3 regions of the Caldimonas hydrothermalis genome follow, and region 1 is predicted to be linked to each of the others. Evidence: riboswitches for the same ligand, from Rfam matches in the RefSeq annotation. Region 1 holds a riboswitch; each other region holds the start of a gene.
What was found. A riboswitch is a leader RNA that binds a small molecule or an ion and turns the genes downstream of it on or off. The one in region 1 is predicted to bind cobalamin.
Positions count from the first base shown of each region.

Region 1 (5,407 bases):
TAAAGCGCGCGCAACGGCCAAGTCTGCGGCGCGGGCCAGTCCATGGCTGCCACTGCTGCGCCCGAGCGGCCCGATGTCAGCCAGGTCTCGCCCAGCCGCAGGGCATGGCGCAGGTTTGCCGCCCCCCCGGCACGCAGATAAGCCGCCATGCGTGCGGCCACGTCGTCGGCCGCCGGCGTGCCCGCCGACGCATCCGCCGGGACGATCCACACCAGGCTGCCCGGTCGCTGGCGTGCATGGGCCTCGAACAGCTCGCCGAACTGGCGCTGCAGCCGCGTCACCACCGTGGGGTGCGGGGCGTCGATCCACACCAGGTCCGCACGCGCCAGCCCCTCGGCCATCGCCTGACGCTGCGCGGCCTGGCCCGCGGGTGGATCCTGCAAGGGATGGTCCAGATGCTGCACCTGCCAGCCCCGTTCGGCCGCGACACGCTCGACCTGCGCGGTGCGGGACGCCGGCGTCACATCCACCGTGACCCACAGCAGGGTGCGCGCCTGTGCCACACCGCCGAATCCGCCGCCTGAGGCCAGCATCAGCAGCGCCACCACGGGCAGCCAGGCCCGCCATCCACTCATTGGGGCGGCTCCGCGCTCGGGGCAGACGCGGCTTCGGGCACATAGACGATGCTGCCATCGCGCAGCCGGTAGGCCACACCGGCGCGCACGCCCTCGCCTTCGCCGACCGAGCCGCTGCCGCGGTAGCGCACCTCCCGGCCCTGCTCGCGCACCACGATCTCCGGGGCCCCGTCGCCCACCGCCACAGCCCCGCCCTGGCGTGCCATGCTCACGGCGATCAGCAAACCCACCACCAGCACCAGGAAGACATCCACGAGGTTGATGGCCGAGAGCATCGGGTCGTCGTCGTCCTCGTCGAAGACCTTGAGAAAGCGCAGGCTCATGCCGACGCTCCCCGCGCCCGCTTCACCGCCAGCAGCTCGGCCAGCAGCCAGCGCCTGCGCACCGAGTACAGCACCAGGCCCAGGCAGGCGGCCGTGAGGGCCAGCACCACGCCGGCGAAGGCACCGCTGAACACCGACAGCGCCGCGTGCCCCTGGCCGCTGGCCACGCCCTGCAAGGCCGGGCCCAGCGGGATCATCGTGGCGATCAGCCCCAGCATGGGAGTGACGCGGCTGAGCAGGCGCAGCGGCTCCATGCGGGCCAGGGCCTGAAGCTCCAGTTCGTCCAGCGTCAGGGTGTCGGCCCCGCGCAGCAACGAGAAACCCGGCGAACGTCGTTGCCAGGCCTCGACCGCGACAACGCCCGCCATCCACAAGGCATAGGCAAACGCGCAGGCCAGCAGCACGAGGACCGGCGTCAGCAGCCACTGCACGATCTGCAGGAAACCCAGTTCGAGCATGGTCGCCTCAAAACGTCAGCGCCGGGAAGCGTGGGCGCACCGTGACGGTCTTGCGGCCCTTGGGCGAGGCAAGCTGCACGCGCAACTGTTTCAGGCCGGGGTGGTCGCGAAACGCGGTGAAGGACACCGCGTTGAGCGCTTCGGGCCGGTCGCAGCGGAACTCGGCACGGTAGACGATGTTGGGGATGTCAGCGTTCGGATCGGCCGCCGCCGGATCGGGGGTGGCCTCGTGGCCGACCACCTGGCACCGGGCATCGGCAGCAGGCTGCAGGAAATTCAAAGGGTCCTGCAGCCGTGTCTTGAGCTCGCTCCACACCCGCTCCTGGTCTGCCCCCTGGGGCGGGTAGTCGTAGCCCAGCAAGCTCTCCAGCGGCACGTCGAAGACTGCGGTGAGGGTGCTGCCCTCCACCACCAGCCGCACCGCACCGTGGCCGTGGCTGTGGCTCCCGTGAGCCCAGGCCACGGACGTGAGAACAGACCCAGCGCCCACCCACAGGCAGGCGCACAGGCGCGGCACGAAGCTCGCGCACGAGAACGACTTGAACATGACCGTTTGCGATGAGAAACGCTCTCACCGCCTTCCCCGACGGTGCACGAGCCTCACGGCCTGGCAATCACGCCGGGCCACCTTGTTGGCCGGTATCCGGGCTGGTGGAAACGACCTTCATCGCCTTCCCGGGGATGCCGACAACCCATCACCAGTGGCCTGCAAGATGAAAGCGGGAGCGCGTCCTGCGAAGACGCATCCTCCGTCCACTTACCGTTGCGGGGGCAGCGCTGGTTAGACACGGCCCGCGCAGGCCGGCGTCCCCCAGCTTCCCGTTGAACTGCAGCGCGTGAACCGCACTGCGAGCACCAACCTTCACATCCTATCAGCCCGGGCCAGGTCGATCGACGACCACCCAGGGCCCGTGCGAGCGTTCGCGCAACAAGACCTGCACGCGCTCGACCAGCGCTTCGATGCGACGGCTCAGTTCCATGCGCCGCGGCAAGCCCGGCAGCGCGGCCTCCAGCACACGACGGTCTTCGCGCGCCATCGCCAGCGCCGTTTGCTGCACGATCACCGCCGCGCGCAGGCGCATCACCTCAGCCTCCAGGTGATCGATCCGCCAGGCCTGCTCCCGCAATTGCGCGCTGCAACGCGCTTGCACCTGCCCATACAGGGCAACCAAGGCGCGATGCTCCTGTGCCAACGTTCCCACTTCGACCATGGCTGACTCTCCCGTTCATCCAGCCCCGAAGCTGCCGGGGCGTCCGTTTGCCATCGTGGGATCGACGATTTATTTGCAAACGATTCTCATTTGTGTTTATACTGCGGTCAAGTCATCGCCCTGCCGCTTGCAGGGCCGCCACGCCGGTCATCGTGGGGCGATCCGGGGCCACAGGCCCTCGATCGTTTTGGCCAGCCAAAGGCGGGTTTGCGCCCGTCTGGTAGCCAGGCTGCTTTTTCGACCCTCACCGCGAGCCGGTGCTACTGGCCTGCGGCAAGACCGCCTTCGTGGACGATCTCATGGGCTCGATCATCGGCCCGGTGCGCAGCGTCTACACTCGGCGTCCCGCGTCCCTCACTCGGTGCCCCGATGCAACTCGCCACCTGGAACGTCAACTCCCTGGCCGTGCGCCTGCCCCAGGTGCTGGACTGGCTGGGCCAGCACCAGCCCGAGGTGGTGGTGCTGCAGGAAACCAAGCTCACCGACGACAAGTTCCCGCACGCGCAGTTTGCGCAGGCCGGCTATGCGGCGCAGTGGTTCGGCCAGAAGACCTACAACGGCGTGGCGCTGCTGAGCAAGACGCCCGCCGAGGACGTGGTGCGCAACATCCCGGGTTTTGCCGACGAGCAGGCCCGCGTGATCGCCGGCACGGTGGGCGATCTGCGCGTCATCGGGGCCTATTTCCCGAACGGTCAGGCGCCGGGCACCGACAAGTTCGAATACAAGATGCAGTGGATGCGCTCGCTGCGCGACTGGGTGCGTGAAGAACTGGCCCGCCACCCGAAGCTGGTGCTGATGGGCGACTACAACATCGCCCCCGAAGACCGCGATGTGTACGACCCCATCGCCTGGGCCGGGCAGATCCACTGCACGCCCGAGGAACGCGAGCAGTTTCGTCAACTGCTGGCGCTGGGCCTGTACGATGCCTTCCGGCTTTTCGAGCAGCCGCCCAAGAGCTGGTCCTGGTGGGACTACCGCAACCTGGCCTTCCGCAAGAACCAGGGGCTGCGCATCGACCACATCCTGGTGAGCGAGGCGTTGAAACCCTCGGTGACGGCCTGCACCATCGACAAGGCCCCGCGCAAGAACGAGCGCCCCAGCGACCATGCGCCGGTGGTGGCCGTGATCGCCTGAGGAGGCCGGGCGCCAGCCTCAATCGTCGAGCCCCAGCTCCTGGATTTTGCGGGTGATGGTGTTGCGCCCGATGCCCAGTTTCTGCGCGGCTTCGATGCGACGACCGCGGGTGAGCGCCAGTGCCGTGTGGATGAGCCGGGCCTCGAAGCGGCGGGTCAGGGTGTCCCACACGTCGGGCTGCCCGGAGGCGAGCAGCTCCCGCGCCTCGCGCTCCAGATCCCGCAGCCAGTCACCGGCGGCCTGCACCGGCCCGCCGGCGCAGTCTGCCGGCTGCGCCGCAGGCTCGGCCTGGCCGGCGGAGGGCGCCACGGCCGTCGCCGCCGCGCTCGGCTGCGCAGGCAGCACCGACACCGGCGGCTTGGGCGAGAGCGTGGCCTCACCCAGCAGTTCGGGCGGCAGGTCCTTGTCCTCGATGACTTGGGCCGGCGCCATCACAGTCAGCCAGTGGCAGACGTTCTCGAGCTGACGCACGTTGCCGGGAAAGTCAAAGGCCATCAGCCGCTCCAGCGCCGAATCGGAGATGCGCTTGGCTTCCACGCCCAGTTCCTTGGCGCTCTTTTGCAGGAAGTAGCGCGCCAGCGTGGGGATGTCCTCGCGCCGCTCGCGCAGCGGCGGCAGTCGCAGGCGGATGACGTTGAGGCGATGGAAGAGGTCCTCGCGGAACACCCCCTGCCGGACGCGCTCCTCCAGGTTCTGGTGTGTGGCGGCGATCACACGCACATTGCTGCGCAGCGGGTTGTGGCCACCCACCCGGTAGAACTGCCCGTCGCTGAGCACGCGCAGCAGGCGCGTCTGCAGATCGAAAGGCATGTCGCCGATCTCGTCGAGGAAAAGCGTGCCGCCGTCGGCCTGCTCGAAGCGGCCGCGCCGTGTCGTCTGCGCGCCGGTGAAGGCGCCACGCTCGTGGCCGAAGAGTTCGCTCTCGAGCAGGTCCTTGGGAATGGCCGCGGTGTTGATGGCGACGAAGGGGCCGCTGGCGCGCGGGCTGTGCTTGTGCAGCGCGCGCGCGACGAGTTCCTTGCCCGAGCCGCTCTCGCCGGTGATCAGCACCGTGACGTTGCTCTGGCTCAGGCGGCCGATGGCACGAAAAACGTCCTGCATCGCCGGCGCCTGGCCCAGCATCTCGGGCATCTGCGTCAGGCGCTCGTCACGCACTTCCTCGCGCAGGCTCTCGTCGACTGCGCGGCGGATCAGCTCCACCGCCTTGGGCAGGTCAAAGGGCTTGGGCAGGTATTCGAAAGCGCCGCCCTGGAAGGCCGAAACGGCACTGTCCAGGTCGGAGAAGGCCGTCATGATGATGACGGGCAGCCCCGGATGGCGCTCCTTGACCTGGGCCAGCAGGTCGATGCCCGAGCCGCCGGGCATGCGGATGTCCGACACCAGCACCTGGGGCTCGTCCTCGTCCAGCGCCGCGAGCACGTCGCGGGCGTTGGTGAAGCTGCGCACCGGCAGGGCCTCGCGGGCCAGGGCCTTTTCCAGCACGAAGCGGATGGATTGGTCGTCGTCAACGATCCAGATGGGTTTCATGGGCTGCCGCCTGTCGTCCTCGCCTGTGGACTTTCGGCCTGAGCCCCACCCGGATCGCTCAGGGCAAGGGGATCAGGATCTTGAAATTCGTGTTTCCGGGCTCGCTTTCGCATTCGATCGTGCCATGGTGCTGCTGCACGAAGGTCTGCGCCAGCGTCAACCCCAAGCCCGACCCGCCT
Region 1 is NZ_JBWQXA010000003.1:27,636-33,042, reverse strand. It holds gene cobN (cobaltochelatase subunit CobN) at 1-575, opposite strand, end outside; gene AC1ECW_RS05170 (DUF2149 domain-containing protein) at 572-898, opposite strand; gene AC1ECW_RS05165 (hypothetical protein) at 895-1,356, opposite strand; gene AC1ECW_RS05160 (ZrgA family zinc uptake protein) at 1,364-1,903, opposite strand; cobalamin riboswitch at 1,974-2,231, opposite strand; gene AC1ECW_RS05155 (hypothetical protein) at 2,229-2,567, opposite strand; gene AC1ECW_RS05150 (exodeoxyribonuclease III) at 2,937-3,701, shown strand; gene ntrC (nitrogen regulation protein NR(I)) at 3,720-5,228, opposite strand; gene glnL (nitrogen regulation protein NR(II)) at 5,287-5,407, opposite strand, start outside.

Region 2 (5,407 bases), on a different contig from region 1:
CTGCACACGCAGGCTCAGACCTTTCACGAGGGTACGCTGGCCGGCGCGCACCGTGAGCTGGTGGCCGGCCAGCAGATCGGCGCTCATCCCGCCCTCCCATTGCGCAGCAGCAGCCACAGGAAGCTGGGCACGCCGATGAAGGCGGTGAGCACGCCCACGGGCAGTTGCATGGGGGCCAGCACGGTGCGAGCCAGGGTGTCGGCCAGCACCAGGAAGGCGCCGCCGGCCAGGGCGCAGGCGGGCAGCAGCACGCGCTGGTCATTGCCCACGAGCAGGCGCAGCGCGTGTGGCACCACCAGGCCCACGAAGCCGATGCTGCCCGCCACGGTGATGGCCAGGCCGGCGGCCACCGAGGCCAGCAGCACCACGCACAGGCGCAAGCGCCGCACGTTCACGCCCAGCGCATAGGCCGGGCCGTCGCCCAGCAGCATGAGGTTGAGGTCGCGCGCCAGCACGAGGGCCAGGGCCAGCAGCACGGCAGCGCCGGCCAGCGGCAGGCCCCAGCGGTCGGCGCCGTTGAGGTCGCCCAGCAGCCAGAAGATCATGCCGCGCAGCTGTGCCTCGGGCGCGATCGACAGGATGAAGGCCACGATGGCGCCAAAACCCGCGCCCACGATCACGCCCACCAGCAGCAGCTGCACGCTGGCGCGCGTGCTGTCGGCCTGGCGGCGGAAAGCCCGCGCGCCCAACAGGAAGACCAGCGCCGTGGCCACCAGCGCACCGATGGCCGCGCCCAGGTTGACCCAGGCCCAGGTGGCCCCCGCCCACAGCGCCAGCAGCGCGCCCACCGAGGCCCCGCTGGAGATGCCCAGCACATACGGGTCGGCCAGCGGGTTGCGCAGCAGGGTTTGCAGCAGCGCGCCGGCCAGCGCCAGCAGGGCGCCGCAGGCCAGGGCCGACAGCGCGCGCGGCAGGCGCAGATTCAGCACGATGTCCGCCCCGATGCCCTCGAGCCGGCCGGCCACGGCCGCCAGCACCTCGGCTGCGTCCAGCCGCTGGCTGCCCAGCCCCAGAGCGAGCATCAAGGCGAGGGCCACCCCGCCCAGCAGCACGGCATAGAACAGGGGCAGCGAGCGGACGAAGCGCATGGGCCTTCAGGCGCAGTGGCTCAGCGCGGCGACCAGCGCAGGCCGACGAACACCATGCGTCCGCCGGTGGCGTAGGTACGGGCCACCGCGTAGTCCTTGTCGCCCAGGTTGTCCACGCGGGCCAGCACGGTCCAGTCCTGCGCCAGGGTGCGGCTGGCATGCAGGCTCACGAGCCCGTAGCCGCCCAGGCGCACGGTGTTGGCCGCGTTGTCGAAGCGCTCACCGACCAGCTTCAGGTCGGCGCCCACGGTCCAGTCGCCGAGCGTGGCATCGGCGCCCAGTTGCGCATGGCGGCGGGCGCGGCGGGCCAGGAGGCGGTCGGTGTCGGCATTGAGCGGTTTCTGGAAGTCGACCGAGCCCCACAGGTTGACGGCGCCCAGGCGGTGCGCGCCCGAGAGGGTCACGCCTTTCAGGATCGCCTTGCCGGCGTTTTCGTAGCAGCCGAAGCTGCTGGCGCAGGGGCCGGGGGCACCGAAGTTGATGAGGTCCGTCACCTCGTTGCGGAAGACCACCACGCCGAACTGGCTGTTGCCCTGCGCGTAGCGCAGGCCGGCTTCCAGGTTGCGCGAGGACTCCGGCTTCAGGTCGGCCACGCCGTACTGGCTGAAGCGCTGGTAGAGCGTGGGGGCGCGGAAGGCCGTGCCCGCTGCAACGGTGGCCCGCCAGCCGGGTGCGAATGCGTAAGCATAGGAGGCGGCCCCTGTGGTCTTGCCTCCAAACTCGCTGTCGTCGTCGTGGCGGGCATTGAGCTGCACCGTGTGGCCGCGATCGCTCCAGCCGTAACCCAAGGCCAGCGCGTTTTGCGAGCGCGAGGCGTCCAGGGCCGGTGGGCCGGAGTTCTCCAGGCTGTCTTTGCGGCGCTCCAAAGCCGCGGTCAGGCGATGTGCGCCGATGCGGTATTCGTGATGCCACAGATAGCTGTCGACCTTGGTGTCGGTGAGATACGGCGAGGGGCGGGTGCGGTAACGGTCGCGCCCTTGGTTGGCGCTCAAGCGCATTCGATAGGCTGGCGACCACTGCGCCGACCATGTCAAGCCCAGGGTTTGAACGTCATACAAGGCACGGTCGTCGGCCGTGCTGGCAAAGCCGTCGTATTGGGAGTCGAGGTCGTTGACCAGCGCCGAGGCTTCCAGGCGATGCCCTTGGGCCACGGCCCAGCCCAGGCGGGCAGAGGCGGAGGTGCGTTCGTAGCCGTCGCGGTCGGCGAAGCCCACGCCCGGGCGGGTGTCGAAACCCTTGCTGTCTTCATGCCCTACGCTCAGGGCATAGTCGAGGGCACCGCTCTTGCCGTGCACGCCGATGTCGGCCTTGCGCGTACGGTGACTGCCCAAGCCTAGGCCAATGCTCGGCGTGGCAGGACCCTCGCCCTTGCGCGTGAAGATCTGCACCACGCCGGAGATGGCGTCCGATCCGTAAACGGCGGCGGCCGGTCCGCGCAGAATTTCGATGCGCTCGATCTGTTCCACCGGCAAGGCGTTCCAGCTGGCGCCCCCCGTGGACTGAGAATCGACGCGCACGCCGTCGATGAACACGGCCGTGAAGCGGTTGTCGCCGCCGCGCAAGAACAAGCTGGTATTGGCCGCCGGCCCGCCATTGCGCGAGAACTCCACGCCCGGCGTGCGCGAGAGCAGGTCCGCCACCGTGGTGGCGCCGCTGCGTTCGATGGTGTCTCGCTCGATCACGGACATGTCTGCGAGCACCTCGTCGAGCCTTTGCTCGACGCGCGTGGCCGTGACGATGACGGTGTCCAGTGTAGGGGCCTGCGCCAGCAGCGTTTGGGCAGCGGCAGCCAGCGGCGCAAGTGCGCAAGAAGGCGCAAGAATCCATCGCGCGCTGCGACGGAGGGGTCGGGCAAGAGACATGGTTGAAACGGCAATGATCGTTCCAGCCCACTTCCCCGCAGGCCAGAACCCATCGAGCGCGCGCACGCGCTCCCCTGTTGGCCGGTATCCGGGCTGACAGATCCACACCGATCACCTTCCCAGCCGCGACCCGAAGGACTCGGCCAGTGGTTGAGGATCGGCGCTGAGCGCACCCGAAGGCGTGCCCGTCTGCTTACCGTTGCGGGGGCAGCGCAGGTTGGCGTGCCGGCGGGGCCGACGGCGCTTCCTGCTTCCCGTTTAACTGCCCGGCGGGACCGCCGGGCGAGCACCAACATGGGGAATTGTAGTACGACGGATGCTGCGTCTTCATCGACGCCGCGCTGCCGTGCCGCGCAGCATCAGCACCACGCCGCCGAGCACGATGCCGGCGGCCAGCCACTCGGGGCCGGTGATGTGCTCGCCGGCCACCGTCACGCCCAGCACCATCGCGATCACCGGGTTGACGAAGGTGTAGCTCGATGCCAGCGCGGCGCTCGTGTTCGCCAGCAAGTACATGTAGGCGTTGAAGGCGATCAGCGAGCCGAACACCACCAGGTAGAACCACGCGCCCACCGCCAGCGGCTCGGGCGGCCAGGCGGGCGACTCGCCGGCAGCCCAGGCCAGCGCCATCAGCACGAGCCCGCCGCAGATCATCTCGCTGGCGAAACCCATCGCGCCCGGGGCCATCGGCAGGCTGCGCTGGCTGAGCACGCTGCCCAGCGACCAGGTGAGGCAGGCGATCGCAATCGCTGCCAGCCCCGCGGGGGAGGCCTGGAAGCCGGCGCCCTGGGTGAGCATCAGCACGCCGGCCAGGCCCACGGCGATGCCAGCCATCTCCAGGCGAGCGGGCACCACACGCCACAGCAGGTTGAGGGCCGCGATCATCAGCGGCACCACCGCGATGAAGGCCACCACCAGGCCCGAGCCCACGGTCTGCTCGGCATAGGCCGTGCCGCCCATGCCACCGCCCAGCATCAGGGTGCCCACCACCAGGGCATTGCGCCATTGGTGCGCGTTGGGCCAGGCCACGCCGCGCCAGCGCATCCAGGCGGCCAGCACCACGCCGGCCAACAGGAAGCGGGTGCCCATCTGGAAAAAAGGCGGGAAGCTGATCAGCGCATACTTGATGGCCAGGTAGGTGGAGCCCCAGACCAGCCAGGTGGCCGCGAGGCAGAGCATCACCATCGGGCTGAGCGCGGGGGCGGAGGGCAGCGAAGAGGTGGCGGTGGACATGAGCGTGTTGTCGTCAGGTGTTGAGCCGCTATGCTAGAAAAGCTTGAAGCGCCGATGAAGATGAATTCAACGGAGATGAAGCCAATCCACCGTGAATCTCAAAGAAGGAAGCTGCCTTGACTTTGAACCTGGAACTGGACCATCACGATACCCGCATCCTGGCCGAACTGCAGGCCGATGCCCGCCTGTCGATGGCCGAGCTGGGCCGGCGCGTGCACCTGAGTCAGCCGGCCGTCACCGAGCGCGTGCGCAAGCTGGAATCGGCCGGCGTCATCACCGGCTACCGCGCCAGTGTGAACCTCGCCAAACTGGGCTATGGCATCCGCGCCATCGTGCGGGTGGGGCGGGCCGAATACGCCCGGGTGGTGAAGCTCATCCAGCAGACGCCTGAGGTGATCAACGCCTACAACGTGACCGGCGAGGACAGTTGGATCCTGGAAATCGCGGTGATCGACGTCGCCCACCTCGATGCGGTGGTGACGAAGTTCTGCTTGCTCACGGAAACTTCCACCTCCATCATCCTCAACGCGGCGCGCGAGCACCAGCCCATGCTGCCGGCCCGGCCCGAGGACGTCAAACCGCCCATCAAGAAGATCGACAACGCATGAACTTCGAGACCTTCTCCACCTGCGATCTGTGCGACGAGCACAAGGCCGACACCGACGGCGCCTTCCGCGTGTTGCCGCCCGTGTTCCACAGCTACGGCGGCAAGGCCCGCTTTGCCGGCCCGGTGCGCACGGTGAAGTGCTATGAGGACAACACCGAGGTGAAAGCCTTGCTGGAAGGACCGGGCCACGGCCAGGTGCTGGTGGTGGACGGCGGCGCCTCGCTGGCCCGCGCGCTGGTGGGCGGCAACATCGCCGCCGCGGCGGCGAAGAACGGCTGGGCCGGTGTGGTGGTGAACGGCTGCGTGCGCGACCTGGCTGAGATTCGCACATGCGACGTCGGTATCCGTGCCCTGGGCCTCAACCCCATGCCTACCGAACGCCGCCACCAGGGCCAGCGCGATGTGCCGGTGCAAGTGCAGGGCGTGTGGGTGCGTCCGGGCGAATGGTTGTTCGCCGACGAAGACGGCATCGTGGTGATGCCGGCACGAGGCTGACATTCAGCCCGCACGGACCAACCGATGCGGGCTTGGCGCTTCAATGCAGCACGTCCAGCAAGCGATCCAGACCGCCAAGGTTGATCGCCACCATCGCCTGCTCGCGCACCTTGGGCTTGGCG
Region 2 is NZ_JBWQXA010000012.1:15,370-20,776, reverse strand. It holds gene AC1ECW_RS13980 (ABC transporter ATP-binding protein) at 1-87, opposite strand, end outside; gene AC1ECW_RS13975 (FecCD family ABC transporter permease) at 84-1,088, opposite strand; gene AC1ECW_RS13970 (TonB-dependent receptor domain-containing protein) at 1,109-2,950, opposite strand; cobalamin riboswitch at 3,013-3,259, opposite strand; gene AC1ECW_RS13965 (EamA family transporter) at 3,278-4,183, opposite strand; gene AC1ECW_RS13960 (Lrp/AsnC family transcriptional regulator) at 4,300-4,791, shown strand; gene rraA (ribonuclease E activity regulator RraA) at 4,788-5,285, shown strand; gene serB (phosphoserine phosphatase SerB) at 5,326-5,407, opposite strand, start outside.
Region 2: linked by a shared signal. The riboswitch ahead of AC1ECW_RS13970 (TonB-dependent receptor domain-containing protein) and the one ahead of AC1ECW_RS05160 (ZrgA family zinc uptake protein) in region 1 are both predicted to bind cobalamin.

Region 3 (5,407 bases), on a different contig from region 1:
TTTCCACCGTGGCCAGGTCGGCCAGGCACAGTTCGGTCTGGATCACCTCGATGTCGGAGATGGGATCGACCCGGCCGGCCACATGGATGATGTTCTCGTCCTCGAAGCAGCGCACCACGTTGACGATGGCGTCGGTCTCACGGATGTGGCTGAGGAACTGGTTGCCCAGGCCCTCGCCCTTGGACGCGCCCGCCACCAGGCCGGCGATGTCCACGAACTCCACGATGGCCGGCACCACCCGTTCGGGCTTGACGATCTCGGCAAGCTTGGCCAGGCGCGGGTCGGGCAGCTCCACGATGCCCACATTGGGCTCGATGGTGCAGAAGGGGTAGTTCTCGGCGGCGATGCCGGCCTTGGTGAGGGCGTTGAAGAGCGTGGACTTGCCCACGTTGGGCAGGCCCACGATGCCGCATTTCAGGCTCATGGTGTCTCGGGCTCGGCGGGGTCAAACCTCGGATTTTACCGGGGCGTGGCAGACGTCCGGCAGCGCGCAGGCGACCGGACGGCGCACCACCACACGCCAGCCGGCCTGCAGCCCCCAGGGGGTGACTGGCCAGCAGTGGCGCACGCTGAGGGCGCGGATGAAGGGGTGTCCATGCGCACACAGCAGGGTGTGTACATCCGGGGCCTGCGCGATGGCTGTGTGCAACAACAAGCTGCCCAGACCGCGGCGGCGCAGTCGGGGATGCACCACCACGGCCAGTTCGCACACATGGGCCTGGGCGGTGTCGAACAGATGCAAGGCCGCCACCAGCCCCAGGTCATCCCCGGCCCACAAGCCCCAGGCACGTTGTTCGTTCCAAGGCAGGCGCTGGATCCACCCGCACAAGGCGTCGTCGTCGATGGCGTGGCCGAAGCGCGTGCGACGATCACGCCCGGGCAGCGCCAGCATCAGCAACTGCAAGGCGTGAGCGTGCGCCGGCTGCAGGGCTTGCAGCTCAAGTGTCGAGGGCCACATAGGTCATCGTCGCGGTGGTGCAGCGCCGCTGTTGCCCGGTGTCGGCCGACTCGATCCACATTTGCGCCTGAACCTGGATCGAGCGGCGCCCGGTGCGGCTGACCCAGGCGTGCACTTCGACGATGTCGCCCACATGGGCCGGGGCGTCGAAATCCACCCGCTCGCAGCCGGCCATCACCACCGTGCGCCGGCTGTGGCGTGTGGCGGCGACGAAACCGGCTTTGGCCATCCAGGCCATGGCCGGACCGCCGTGCAGGATGCCGCGGTGGTTCACATGGCTGGGAAAGACGATCTCGGCCACGGTACAGGCCTGGGCCGGTGGCTCGATGCTCGTGGCAGCGGGCACCGAGGCGGTCGCAGCACGCGCAGCGTGCGATGGGGGAAGCACCATCACGAAGCGCCCGCTCACGCAGGTGGCCCGATCGCCGCTGAGCAGATCTTCACGGACCAGCTCGGCTTCGATCCAGGCCGAGCGCTGGCCGATGTCGGTGACGCGCGCGTGCGCTTCGACGAGCTGACCGGCCGGGGCCGCGCAGGCAAAAGCCAGCTCGGTGATGCTGGCGGTCACCACGGGGCCGGACAAGGCCCGCGCGCCGACGATATAGGCCATCCGGTCCAGCATGGCCACGGCTGCGCCGCCGAACAGGGTGCCATGGTGGTTGGACTGGTCCGGCCACACCATGTCCACGGTGCGCAGGCTGGGCAGGGGCGGGGGCGTATCGTGCTTCGAGGCGGGCGAGGGCATGAGATGACGACTCCTTCACGGCAAGGGCAAGGCGTCGTCAAGGCCGGATGCAGCGGCAGACCCGGCGAGGGCAGGCTGGCATGCCGCCACCGTCAGGGTCGACCACGCGCCCAGATCAGGGACACCCCGCCCTGTTCACAGACACAGTGCTTCACGGCAGGTCTCCTGGCTCTCGGGTCATGGTTCGGGTCGGTCTTCCCAGCACGAGGCCAGTGACGTGTTGGACCGCGAACTCGCCGATCACAGTTGCGGGGGCAGCCACAGCGCAGGTCGCTTGCACGACCCTTCTGTCGTTCCCTTTTCATTCTTGCCGCGGGGCAAGAAACCGCGAAGCATTTTCACTTTACCTCAAGCCAGACACGGTGTGTGCTCGCGCAGCTCGCGCGCGGCGGCCACCATGTTTCGCAACGCGGGCAGCACTTCGTGCCACTGCCGGGTCTTCAGGCCGCAGTCGGGGTTGACCCACAACTGGCGGGGCGACAGATGCTGCGCCGCGCGGCGCAGCAAGGCCGCCATCTGCGCCGTGGACGGGATGTTGGGGCTGTGGATGTCGTACACCCCGGGGCCGATGCCGTTGGGGTAGGCGTGGCGCTCGAAGGCATCGAGCAGGTCCATGGCCGAGCGTGCGGTCTCGATCGTGATGACATCGGCGTCCAGGGCGGCGATGTGCTCGATGATGTCGTTGAACTCGCTGTAGCACATGTGGGTGTGGATCTGGGTGTGATCGGCCACGCCGTTGGCAGCCATCCGAAAGCACTGGCTCGCCCAGCGCAGGTAATCGGACTGGTCCTCGCGCCGCAAGGGCAGGCCTTCACGCAAGGCGGGTTCGTCGATCTGGATGATCGCGATGCCGGCGGCTTCGAGGTCCAGCACTTCTTGCCGCAAGGCCAGCGCCAGTTGGCGACAAGTCCGCTCCCGCGCCTGGTCATCGCGCACGAAGGACCAGTTCAGCAGGGTCACCGGGCCGGTGAGCATGCCCTTGACGGGGCGCTTGGTTCTTGATTGGGCGTAACGAGTCCAGTGCAGCGTCATCGGCGCCGGGCGTTGCACGTCGCCGTACAGAACGGGCGGCTTCACGCAGCGCGAGCCGTAGGACTGCACCCAGCCGTGCTCGGTGACGGCAAAGCCCTCGAGTTGCTCGGCGAAGTATTCCACCATGTCGTTGCGCTCGGCCTCGCCGTGGACGAGTACGTCCAGCCCCAGGTCCTCTTGTGCCCGGATGCAATGGTCGATCTCCTCTTGCATCGCCTGCTCGTACATGGCGGCGTCGATCAGACCTTCACGCAGGCGTTTGCGTTGCTGACGAATGGCGGGCGTCTGCGGAAACGAACCGATCGTCGTGGTGGGCCAGGCCGGCAGCCCCAGGCGCTGCTGCTGGACGGCGCTGCGCTGCGCGTAAGGGCTGCGCCGCTGGCCGAGCGTATCGTCCCACGCGGCCAGTGCCGCTTGCACCTCGGGACGATGCACGCCGGGGCTTTCGCGTCGCGATCGAAGCGCTCGTCGCTGCTGCTCGAGCAGCGGGGCCACGCTGTCTCGTCCCTCCTTGAGCGCGCGGGCCAGGATGTGCAGTTCCTGAAGCTTTTGTATCCCAAACGACAGCCACGAGCGCAACGGCTGTGGCAGGCGCGTCTCGGCATCCAGATCCACCGGCACATGCATCAAGGAGCACGAGGGCGCCAGCCACAAACGGTCTTGCAAACGCTCGGCCAGCGGCTCCAGCCAGTCCAAGGTGGCGTCCAGGTCGGTTTTCCAGACGTTGCGGCCGTCGATCACGCCCAGCGAGAGCACCTTGGTGGGCGGCACCAGGTTCAGTGCGGCGTCGATCTCGCCGCGCGCGCGCACGGCATCGAGATGCAAGCCGGCCACCGGCAGGTGGGCGGCCAGGTACAGGTTGTCGCGCAGCGCGCCGAAGTAGGTGGTCACCAGCAGTTGAACCGGCACGGCCTTGAGGGTGTGGTAGGCCAGGTTGAAGGCGTGACGCCAGCGCTCGTCCAAGTCTTGTACCAGCGCCGGCTCATCCATCTGCACCCAGGTGGCGCCGGCGCGGTGCAGGCGTTCGAGCCACTGTGCATAAACCGGCAGCAGCCTGGGCAGCAGGTCCAAGGGGTCGGAGCCGTCGCGCGCCTTGCCCAAGCGCAGCAAGCTCACCGGCCCGAGCAAGACGGGCTTGCCTCGCACCCCCAGGGCGCGGGCCTGTTCCCATTGCGCCTGCAGCCACGCATCGTCGAGCTGGAATTCGGTGTGGGCGTCGAACTCCGGCACGAGATAGTGGTAGTTCGTGTCGAACCATTTGGTCATCTCCGCAGCGGCTACCGGGTCGGCGCTGCAGTGGGCATGGGCGCGGCCGCGCGCGGCACGAAAGTACACCGACCATCGGTCGAGCCCGGCGGCCTGCGCGCGTGCCGGCAGGCATCCCAGCGCCGCGCAGGTGTCCAGCACATGGTCATACAGCGAAAAGTCGCCCACCGGGACCCAGTCGAGCCCGTTCTGAGCCGCCCAGTGCCGTTCACGCAATTGGGCGGCGGTGTGCAAGACGTGATCGACGGGGACCTCGCCACGCCAGTGGGCTTCGAGGGCGAATTTCAGTTCACGGCGCGCGCCGATGCGCGCGAATCCGAGGTTGTGGGTGGTGACCATGGGCATGGGCGTCCTCCGTCGGGATGGGGGTGTTTGTCGAGGACGCGATGCTGTCGCAGGCAACGAATGAAGTAAAATGATGATTTGTCAGATTTCAATCAAAACGGTTCATGATTGAGAGGATCCACCTCGCAATCGTCCGGGAGGTGGCGCGCCAAGGATCCTTGACCGCTGCCGCGCAGCACCTGTGCCTGACACAGTCGGCGCTCAGCCACACGATGCGCAAGCTCGAGCAGCGCGTGGGAACGCCGGTGTGGCGTCGGGAAGGCAAGCGCCTGGTGCCCACACAAGCCGGTCAGGAGTTGCTGCGCACGGCGCTGCGGGTGTTGCCGCAACTGGAACTGGCCGAGGATCGCTTGCGACAATACGCACGCGGCGAGCGCGGCACCTTGCGCATCGGGATGGAGTGCCATCCCTGCTACCAGTGGCTGCACCGGCAGATCGGTCCGTTCCTGGCGCGTTGGCCGGATGTGGACCTCGATGTCCATCAGCGGTTTCAGTTCGGTGGCATGGGCGCCTTGCTGGCCCATGAGATCGATGTGCTCGTGACGCCGGACCCTGTGCAGCATTCGCAGGTGCATTTCGAGCCGGTGTTCGATTACGAGCAGGTGCTGGTGGTCGCGCAGGGGCACCGGCTGGCCGGGCAGGGGCATGCCGACCCTCAGGATCTGGCCTCGGAGACCTTGCTCACCTATCCGGTCCCGGCCGATCGGCTCGACGTGTACACGCGCTTCCTGACCCCGGCGGGTGTGTTGCCGCACCGGCACAAGACGGTGGAAAACACCGAGGTGCTGTTGCAGTTGGTGGCCGCAGGGCGGGCGGTGACAGCCATGCCGGCGTGGTTGGCGCAGGAGTACGCCGCGCGCTTGCCGATCACCTGCGTGCGCCTGGGTGCGGCCGGGCTGCCCAAGCAGATCCACCTGGGGGTGCGCCGCTCAGACCGCGCCGTGGCCTACGTGGCCGACTTCTTGCTTCGGTGCCGCGGTACGGCGGCTTGAGCGGCGCGGGGCGCTTCGGTCAAAAGGCCCAGCGTCCCACGCCGGTGTGGCCCACGCGCAGCAGCCGCT
Region 3 is NZ_JBWQXA010000010.1:9,750-15,156, forward strand. It holds gene ychF (redox-regulated ATPase YchF) at 1-424, opposite strand, end outside; gene AC1ECW_RS12615 (GNAT family N-acetyltransferase) at 446-958, opposite strand; gene AC1ECW_RS12620 (acyl-CoA thioesterase) at 939-1,703, opposite strand; cobalamin riboswitch at 1,842-2,048, opposite strand; gene metE (5-methyltetrahydropteroyltriglutamate--homocysteine S-methyltransferase) at 2,052-4,340, opposite strand; gene AC1ECW_RS12630 (LysR family transcriptional regulator) at 4,451-5,338, shown strand; gene AC1ECW_RS12635 (MOSC domain-containing protein) at 5,358-5,407, opposite strand, start outside.
Region 3: linked by a shared signal. The riboswitch ahead of AC1ECW_RS12620 (acyl-CoA thioesterase) and the one ahead of AC1ECW_RS05160 (ZrgA family zinc uptake protein) in region 1 are both predicted to bind cobalamin.